3 regions of the Comamonas sp. CMM02 genome follow, and region 2 is predicted to be linked to each of the others. Evidence: predicted binding sites of a transcription regulator. Region 2 holds the regulator's gene; each other region holds the start of a gene.
The links. The regulator FNR, encoded in region 2, switches genes on or off when oxygen is low (the NO sensors DNR and NnrR bind a similar motif). The targets are predictions, from matches to a motif close to TTGATNNNNATCAA.

Region 1 (3,275 bases), on a different contig from region 2:
CACCAACCTTACCTACACTTCGACCACACCACTGGTAACTTTAAGCAATCTGCGTTCCACTTAGCCCATTCACTCCCAACGCCTACCGCCCATGGATTTAAAACCGCTGATCACCCTGGTCGCCATCGTCAACCCGCTGGCGATCGTGCCGTTTTTCATCCATTACACCCAGGGATTTAACGCTGAGCAGCGCACGCAAACCATCCGCACCGCGGCCTTCAGCGCGTTTGTGGTGATTGCCGCATGCGCACTGATTGGCCTGCAGGTACTGGATTTCTTCAACATATCGCTGCAAAGTTTTCAGGTCGGCGGCGGCTTGCTGCTGCTGCTCAGTGCCATGAACATGCTGAACGCACGCCCTGCAGAAGACCGCCCTCACGAAGCCACGCTGGAAGCCGGGGCCGAAAAAGCGGCCATGGGCAACAGCATTGCGGTCGTTCCACTCACCATCCCCCTGCTCACAGGCCCCGCAGCCATGTCCACCGTGGTGATTTATGCCGATCAGGCCGCCAATTTCTGGCAACACCTGGCACTGGTGGGCTATGGAGTTGTGGTGGCCGCTTGCGTGTGGGGTAGTTTTTCGATGGCAGAGCCCATCGCCCGCGTTCTGGGCAAAACCGGCATCAATGTGATGACGCGGCTGATGGGCTTGATTTTGGCCGCGCTGGCCATCGAAGTGATGGCGGGCGGCCTGGTGAAGATTTTTCCCGTCCTGGCAGGCTAGGCTTTTGTTCACGCACGGTTGCCGCCGTGCGTGCCAAGCAGCCCGGGGCGGCTACGCCGCCGCTTGCGCTACCTTGTGCGCCTGAGCCGAATGCTGGTCATGGTCTTCGGGCTTGGAGCACGCACCGCCACAACCGCTGATCAGTTGCTCGGGCAAAGACTCCGTATGGGCCACTTCGCCCGTCTCCGGGTCAAAGCCGACGCTTTGCATGTGCTGCGCCAAGGCCGCATCCATGGTCTGGGCGTGGTAGCTGAACCAGGAGGCCAGCTCCGGCGTCATGCCGCGAATCATGGTGAAGTTGCCCTGCTCACCGTTCTTGGCACCTTCTCGCATGATTTCCAGTACCACCTTGTGCTGGGTGGCATGGCAGTTTCCTACAGAAAAGCCTGTGGCCTCCATCCAGCGGTCTTCCTGCCCAAAGTGGGCTTCCGTATGCGCGATCAGTTCTTGCCACAGCGGTTCAAGTTCTTCGTCCGCAGCGCTTTCCACAGCCGCCAGCAGATCGACAAACTCTTTGTGCGTTTCATCCATGGCAGGAACGTTCAGCTCCAAAGCTGCGCTCCATTCCAACGTCGCCATAGTGCAACTCCTTCTTATGGGTTTGTTTCAGTGAACCGAGCTTAAAGAGGAGATTTCTTAGGGATTTGCGTCACATCAAATTCTGACCAGCCCAAGGCATTGACCTACAGCCTTGTTTTCCCTAAAGCAAAAAGCCCTGCATTGCAGGGCTTGGTTGTGCACGCTATATGCCACACGTCATGTGTCATGCGCCATGCAGCTTCAAATTTCAGCCATTACTGGCCAAAAGTACGCTTGGCATCGTTTTGGCATTTGTCCTTCACGTCGCCCGACAGGGCATCGCAACGCTCCATGGCCGCCTTGTAGTCGGCTTCACGCACATTCTGTGCTGCGTCCTTGCGAACCTCAGACACGTGCGCCGCCTTGGCGTTGCCATCTTTGCTGCCGTCTGCCCGTGCATCCGCTACCTTGGCCGCTTCCAGAGCTTTCACGTGTTGTGCCTTGGCATCTTTTTCACACACATCCTCGGCATTGCCCTTGAGGTCGTCACACTTTTCCTTGGCCACTGCGTAGGCAGTATCGGCTTTGGTCTTGGCAACGTTGTAGCGCCGCTTTTCGGTTGGATCTTTGCGGTGCTCCAGCTCTGCCTTGGCTACTTTTTCGCGGCCCTCGGCCTCTTTTTCACAGACATCCTTGGCATTCGCGGTCAGCGATGTGCACTGCACTTTGGCTGCCTTGTATTCGGCCGTGATGCGCTGCTGCTCGGCCTTATGTTCTTCTGCAGTCAGCGCAAAAGCAGAGGTAGCCATCAATGCGGCTGCGGTCATTGCTATTAATTTTGGGGTGAATTGCATAGCGACTCCTTGTCTCAGAGATATAAAAAAAGCATGGGCGGCCCGCGCCCATGCTTTGCGCCCTCAATGGCTTACTGGTCCCAACGGAAGTCGGGGTGGCGCTTTTGCCAATCCGTCAGCTGCTTTTCTGCCTCTTCCTTGGCGATACCGTGCCGCTCTTGCAGCTTGCCCAGAAACTGGTCGCGCTTGCCTGCAATCACATCGACGTCGTCGTCCGTCAGCTTGCCCCACTGCTCACGCATCTTGCCTTTGAATTGTTTCCAGTTTCCTGAGATACGGTCTTCATTCATAGCGACTCCTTTACGTGCATTCATCCATGCCGCACAGCAGAAAAACCAAATAAATCATGGCTTTACTGTTGTGCAGCGCGAACATTCACTGTACTGAGTCACGTGGGTGGCAGACGTAGTCACTGCAGGCGACGGACGGTAAGACCATGCCACCCATGGCTGCAAGGCAGGCCTCAACGCTTGCTGACAGCCGTTACGGTCTGTAGCCAAGGCAGCATTTGCCGGCCTATCGCATCGACGCCCTGCGCCAGAGCCTGTACGCCCGCCGATGCATTGGGCGCAGCGGCTGGCTGGCGCACTTCAAAGACCTGCTGCGCCAGCAGCACATCGCCTTGCGGTGCGGGGTCGACCAGGGTGGCGCGTACCCGCACCCAGCCAGCGCTCTGGCGTGCACTGGCAAACACATGGCTGAATTCTTCCAGCGACAAGCGCAAGACCGGAACCTGTCTGCCCTGCACACTGGGCGGCAGTTCCCCGGCTTCTGCAGACAGTACGACCCGCCCACCTTGGCCCAGGTGCTCACGCAACCGCTGCAACACCATCTGCGCGGGCGGCAAACTCCAGCGGGCCTGGGCATAGGCGTGCAGCACCTGGGCATCGGCATAGGCCAGCCGGTAACGCACGGCGGTATTGCCGTCTGACTGCAAAGGGGCCTGCATCTTGGCCAGCGCCACGGGCTGCAGCGCATCGCTGGCAGGGGCCAAGGCCGGGGGCACACCCAAGTCATAGCGCGCAACCGCCTGGGGAGGCTGTGGCAAGTTGCTGCAACCTGCCAGCAGCACCGCCAGCAAGCCACCAGCCAGCAAGCTGCGCCCGTTCAAGAGGCCTGATTTCATTGTTTGCATATGCTGCATCCTCATTGATTGGCTGGCGGGGCAACAAAACCCG
Region 2 (3,275 bases):
TGCATTACCCACGGGGCCTGATTCGCCTGACCACACAAAATGCAGTCAGCAAAGGTTGGCCAGGCTCCCAGATCTGGAGACGGATTGCACGCCCCAGGGTGTTGATTTATGCAGCCATCTTGCTGGGACTGTCCGCGGCAATGGTGTTTAGCATGGCGGTGCGAGAGCCATTGAAAGTCGATGTGATCCGAGATCGTGCATCGCTGGCGCGTATTGCGGCGGGCGGGAAGCTGGAGAACGTATACCGTCTGCAAGTCATGAATGCCACGGAAGAAGCGCAAACCTATACGGTGACTGTGGATGGCCTTGAAGGCATTGAGCTGGTAGAGGGGCGCGAGGTGGCTGTGGATTCGGCGCAGACGCGTGGCGTTGCTGTACGGGTGCAAATTCCGTATGGAACTGCAGATTCAGGCTCGCATCGAATTGAGTTCGAGATTTCTGCGCAAAGTGGAAAAGGTCACGTACGAGAAAAGTCTGTTTTCTTGGTGCCCCGCTAAGAAAGTGTTATTTGCGGTGAGCAGGGCGCAAGCTCTGCACACCATGTCTAAAGATGAAAGAAAGTTTGGCATGTCTCAGAACGTAAAAAAACTGGAAACACGATCTGGCCCATGGTGGAAATATGGCCACGTGTGGCTGGTCTTGTCTGGACCGGCGATTGTGGTGGTGGCTGGTATTTTGACGGCGGTGATCGCTGCGCGTGGTGCTGATCCAATTGTCGATGCGGATTACTACCAAAAGGGTGTGAACATCAACGAACAGTTACGCAACCAGGACAAGAGCTATGCGCCAGCCAATGCGGTGCGCAATCACGCAGTAACACCGGATGCGGATTTGCCTGATTTAACGCCTAAATAATTTAAATTTACTGGTAAAGATAGCTGCTTGCGCTTATGTTGCAAGGGATTCAGGTATTAATGACTTTGAAATCCTTTGTTAATAAGCGCAAGCAGCTATCTTTTTTATTTGGTATTTGTCCCACGCTGATATTGAAAATACGGTGTGCACAATAAAAGCGTTAAACCAAACCACAAAGGAAGACATATGTTGGCACAACGCTGGATGTGGATTGCCTGGCCTGCTTTTTTGGCAGCAGGTGTGATGGAAATGCTGGTTTTTTCTGTGTTTGATCCTATGGATATGTCGTGGTGGGGGCAAAGTGTTGAGTTATCACGCAGCGCTGTCTATACGATTGCCTTCTTTATTTTCTGGGCAGTATTTTCAGTGGCGGGCTATTTGACAATGCTGCTGTCCATACCCGCAGCGAAGGTCAACGGAGAACCTTCCATATCCTGAGGGAGGTCCTCGATGTTTTCTATCGATGTCAGGTAGGGCAGCCATAAAAAAAGCCTCCCAAAGCGATAGCGTGGGAGGCTTTTGGGCTGGCTGAACCAGCCTGCAATTTCTTATTTATTGCTTTCGTGCTGGCTGTTCACCAGACGTTGCAATGCAGCCGTGTCCAGAATGCGGACGTGGCGTTGCTTGACTTCGACCATGCCTTCTTCCACAAACTTGGAGAAGGTGCGGCTCACTGTCTCCAGCTTGAGGCCCAGGTAGCTGCCGATTTCCTCGCGTGTCATGCGCAGCACCAGCTCTGACGAGGAAAAACCCCGAGCGTGAAGGCGCTGTACCAAGTTCAAAATAAATGCTGCCAAGCGTTCTTCAGCACGCATGCTGCCAAGCAGGAGCATGACGCCGTGCTCGCGCACAATTTCCCGGCTCATCACTTTGTGCACATGGGTTTGCAGGGCAGTCACTTCGCGCGAAATTTCCTCCAGCCCATCAAACGGCATGACGCAAACTTCCGCATCTTCTAGTGCGACGGCATCGCAAGTGTGGTGATCATTGACGATGCCATCCAGGCCGATGATCTCGCCTGCCATTTGAAAGCCCGTCACCTGATCCCGGCCATCTTCGGTTGCCACGCAAGTTTTGAAAAACCCCGTACGAATGGCATACAGCGACGTGAAGGCTTCTCCGTTGCGAAACAGCGTTGCTCCACGTTTGACTTTGCGGCGCGTTGCCACAATGTCATCAATGCGCTGCAACTGCTGCTCGCTCAGGCCCACGGGCATGCAGAGTTCGCGCAGATTGCAGTTGGAACAGGTTACTTTGATGGATGGTGGAGTCATGTACTCAAAAGCCCATATGTCTATGAGTAAGACGTAGGCTAGATGTTAAAAAAAATAGAAACGGAACTATCAGAGTGAAGAGCGCAGCCATGAATGATTTGAATCAAAGTGTGGCATTGGTTTTACGAATGATATGAATCAAATTGTGGCATTGCTTTTACATCGCCCCCTTGATTCAAGTCAAGGATAAACGTGGCTTATTGTTGCAAAGTAGGGGCAACAAGGAAAAAAGATTCATGACTGTAGTCACCCCCGAACTCTTGCGACGCTATGACGTGCCTGGTCCACGCTACACCTCTTACCCCACTGCTGACAGGTTTGTGGAGGCATTTGGTGATGATGACTATATCTTGGCGTTGAAGCAGCGCAAAGTGACCGCTGCGGCAAAGCAGCCAATGTCGCTCTACGTGCACATTCCTTTTTGTGAGTCCCTGTGCTACTACTGCGCCTGCAACAAGATTATTACCAAACACCATGAGCGTGCTGTCACCTACATGCGCTATTTGGAGCGCGAGGTGGATTTGCACCTGCAGCACTGTGGCCGTGGGCAAGTTGTCAGCCAGTTTCACGTCGGTGGGGGTACGCCCACTTTCCTTACGGATGAAGAGTTGCGCGAGCTGTGGCGCATGCTGGGTCAGCGTTTTGACTTTGATCCCGCTGGCGAATATTCGATTGAGGTAGATCCAAGGACGGTGACGCGTGAGCGCTTGGCGGTGCTCAAAGAGATCGGGTTTAACCGCCTGAGCTTTGGTGTTCAGGATTTTGATCCTGAGGTGCAAAAAGCGGTGCACCGTGAACAGCCTGCAGAGCAGGTGTTTGATCTGGTGGCAGCATCTCGTGAGCTGGGCTTTGAGTCGATCAATGTCGATTTGATTTACGGCTTACCCAAGCAGAATGCAGAGTCATTTGCCCGCACATTAAAGCAGGTTGCGGCGTTGCGCCCAGATCGTATTGCCCTGTATGCCTATGCACATTTGCCCGAGCGTTTCAAGCCGCAGCGCCGTATCTTGCAAGAAGACCTTCCTTCTGCGCCCGACAAAGTAAGCATGCTGTCTTCTTCCATCGAGAGCTTCATCGCTGCAGGCTATGTGTATGTGGGGATGGATCACTTCGCCTTGCCTGAAGATGCGCTGGCGATTGCTAAAC
Region 3 (3,275 bases), on a different contig from region 2:
CCATCGAGCATGGCCGACATCTTGCGCGCAGCGCGCTCCATGGTGGATGCAAATTCGTGCGCATCTTCGGCGGCATGCACCGCTTGCGGCGCAGCGGCTGCCAGCTCACCCACCGATTCTTTGAGCAAAGGCGCAAACGACACCACATGTCGCAACGGCGCACGCAAGTCATGTGCCACGGCACGCATCCACGACGCATGGGCGGCGTGCAGGCGCGCCATGTCTGCCTGCTGCTGCGCAATCAGGGCCAGCGCCTCGTTCAGCGTGCCGGGGGTGGGTGATTGCGCCTGCTGCATGGTGGTGGGCCTTCAGGGTTTGGGTTGTTTGGTGGGGCGCTTCCAGTTCGTAATCGATACCTGCTTGCCGCGCGAGACGGCCAAAACGCCTGCGTCCACTGACTTCGTTACGGTGGAGCCGCCGCCCACGGTGCTGCCCGCACCAATGGTGATGGGAGCCACCAGCACGCAGTTGCTGCCCACGTGCACGTCAGCCTCAATCACGGTGCGATGCTTGTTGGCACCGTCGTAATTGGCGGTGATAGCACCCGCGCCATAGTTCACGCGCTCACCCACCGTTGCGTCACCCAGATAAGCCAGGTGGTTGGCTTTGGCGCCTTCGGCCATGGTGGAGTTTTTCACCTCCACAAAATTGCCGATGTGCACTTCCTTGCCCAGCTGCGCACCCGGGCGCAAGCGGGCAAACGGGCCAATCAAGGCACCTTCGCCCACGCTGGCACCGAGCTTTTCTCCGTCGATATGCGTGAATGGATGGATCACTGCACCCGCCGCAATGGTGGCATTGCTGATGTGACAGTGCGCGCCAATGCTGGCACCTTCACCAATTTGCACCTTGCCGGTAAAGATGCAGCCCACGTCAATTTCTACGTCTTGCGCGCAGACAAGCTGCGCCGCATTGCCACGCACGTCGTCACGCACATCAAAGCGTGCCGGGTCTGCCAGCCGCACGCCCTGCTCCATGTAATGGCTGGCTTGGCGCAGCTGGTGGGCCCGCTCCAGCTCGGCCAGTTGCAGCGGGCTGTTCACGCCTGCCACCTGCACCGCATCGCTGATACGGTGCGCCACCACGTCCACCCCGTCTGCCACGGCCATGGCAACGATATCGGTGAGGTAGTACTCGCCCTGGGCGTTGTGGTTGTTCAGTTGCGCAAGCCATTGCGCCAGGCGTCTGGCGGGCACGGCCATGATGCCGCTGTAAATTTCGTGGATGGCGCGCTCTGCATCGCTGGCGTCTTTTTGCTCGACGATGCGCTGCACCGTGCCTGCCGCGTTGCGCACGATGCGGCCATACCCGGTGGGGTTGTCCAGCGCCACGGTCAGCAATGCCATGCGCGAGCCGTCTGCAGCCTGCACCAGATCATGCAGCGTTTGCGCCTGCGTCAGCGGCACATCGCCCGACAGCACAATCACCATGCCGTCATCGGCCAAGGCAGGTACCGCCTGCTGCACAGCATGGCCGGTGCCCAGTTGCTGCTCCTGCCGCACAAATTTCAACTCCACCCCAGCTTTCGCACTGCTGCACTGGCTGATGGCAGCTTCTACCTCTGGCGCGCCATGCCCGGTAATCACTACCGCGGAACGCGCCTGCAATTGCACTGCCGTATCCAGCACATGCTGCAGCAAAGCACGCCCCGCCAGCTTTTGCAGCACCTTGGGCAAACGGCTTTTCATGCGGGTGCCTTTGCCGGCAGCCATGATGACGATATCAAGGGGGAGTGCGTTCTGAGAAGACATAAACATTCTGTGTGAGGTCTGACAACCCCCAGCGCGGAGGTGCGCAATTATCTCGCGCTCTGTCGGCGCTGAAAGCGAGCGTGCATACGGATTTACGTGGGCCGCACACGACAGCCTCTGATTAAGTGTTTGATTTTTATCAGACATCCCCAGCAACACCCTGCTTTACCCATTGGTGTGCGCTCGGGCTTTATGCATTCTGTACAGATCTTTGCGCTGGCAACGGCTGCACCCTTACCCCAACCACATCCAGAAGGAAGCTCCATGGCCTTCATTGCATGGTCCAGCGCGCTCATGCTGGGCATCCCCAAGATCGATGCCCAGCACCAGGTCCTGGTGGAATTGATCAACGCTTTGCACGATGAGCTGGGCAAGCCCACCCCTTCGCGCACCACCCTGGCCGAAGTGCTGGAGGGGCTGGTCGACTACACGCACAACCACTTCATTGAAGAAGAGGTGATGTTCCAGCGTTACGGCTATCCCCAGACCACCGCGCATACTGCCGAACACAGCCAGTTCACCGCCAAGGCCATGGACTGGCTGATGCGCTTTGAAGATGGCGAGGACATCAACCTTGAGGCCATGGACTTTCTCAAAGACTGGCTGCTGCACCACATTCTGCAAGAAGACCGCGCCTATGTGCCCTTTCTGAAAGCCGCCCTCACAGCACATGCACCAAGCCTCAGCACGGCATGAAGAAATAATAAAGATAGCTATCAGCGCTTTAAATTCAACGCTTTCAAATACAAAAGTATCCAAAAACACCAGCAGACAAGCGCTGTGCGCTCTTATTTCAGATATACCATCAAAAAGGCGGCTGCCTCATTGCGAGACAGCCGCCTTTTTTGCTGGTTGTAAAGACTCTGCTTAGCTCAGCGTCACACGGGCAAACTTGCGCTTGCCCACTTGCACCACAAAGGTGCCCGCGTCCAGCTTCAGACCACGGTCGCTGACCACATTGCCATCCACACGCACACCGCCACCGTCCATCAGGCGATTGGCCTCACTGGTCGACGGAGCCAGATTGGCTTGCTTGAGCAACGCACCAATGCCCAGCGGCGCGCCGCTCAGGCTCACCTCGGGAATGTCGTCAGGAATGCCGCCCTTGGAGCGGTTCATGAAATCTTGCTCAGCCGCATCGGCTGCCGCAGCACTGTGAAAGCGCGCAGTAATTTCCTTGGCCAGCGCCACCTTGGCGTGCTTGGGGTTGCCGCCTGCTTCAATCTCGGCCTTCAGCGCCGCAATCTCGGCCAGGCTCTTGAACGACAGCAGGGTGTACCAGTCCCACATCAGCGTGTCAGAGATTGACAGCACCTTGGCAAACATGGTGTTGGCATCTTCAGTGATACCAATGTAGTTGTGCTTGGACTTGGACATCTTGTCCACGCCATCCAGGCCCACCAGCAAAGGCATTGTCAGCACACACTGCTGCTCCTGGCCATATTCAGCCTGCAGATGACGGCCCATCAACAGGTTGAACTTCTGGTCGGTGCCGCCCAGCTCCAGATCACTTTGCAACGCGAC

Region 1: a site for FNR is predicted at 1,369-1,382, ahead of IB213_RS15260 (hemerythrin domain-containing protein). Genes of this name have one in related genera too.
Region 3: a site for FNR is predicted at 1,881-1,894, ahead of IB213_RS01080 (bacteriohemerythrin). Genes of this name have one in related genera too.

Annotation. Positions count from the first base shown of each region.
Region 1 covers NZ_JACUZW010000004.1:363,265-366,539, reverse strand. The annotation lists gene IB213_RS15265 (MarC family protein) at 92-724, shown strand; gene IB213_RS15260 (hemerythrin domain-containing protein) at 776-1,303, opposite strand; gene IB213_RS15255 (hypothetical protein) at 1,519-2,097, opposite strand; gene IB213_RS15250 (CsbD family protein) at 2,169-2,387, opposite strand; gene IB213_RS15245 (ABC-type transport auxiliary lipoprotein family protein) at 2,561-3,232, opposite strand; gene IB213_RS15240 (MlaD family protein) at 3,244-3,275, opposite strand, start outside.
Region 2 covers NZ_JACUZW010000005.1:101,315-104,589, reverse strand. The annotation lists gene ccoG (cytochrome c oxidase accessory protein CcoG) at 1-497, shown strand, start outside; gene IB213_RS15770 (FixH family protein) at 568-855, shown strand; gene IB213_RS15765 (hypothetical protein) at 1,042-1,293, shown strand; gene fnr (fumarate/nitrate reduction transcriptional regulator Fnr) at 1,404-2,129, opposite strand; gene hemN (oxygen-independent coproporphyrinogen III oxidase) at 2,366-3,275, shown strand, end outside.
Region 3 covers NZ_JACUZW010000001.1:233,114-236,388, reverse strand. The annotation lists gene IB213_RS01090 (ATP-binding protein) at 1-296, opposite strand, end outside; gene glmU (bifunctional UDP-N-acetylglucosamine diphosphorylase/glucosamine-1-phosphate N-acetyltransferase GlmU) at 309-1,751, opposite strand; gene IB213_RS01080 (bacteriohemerythrin) at 2,016-2,447, shown strand; gene tyrS (tyrosine--tRNA ligase) at 2,619-3,275, opposite strand, start outside.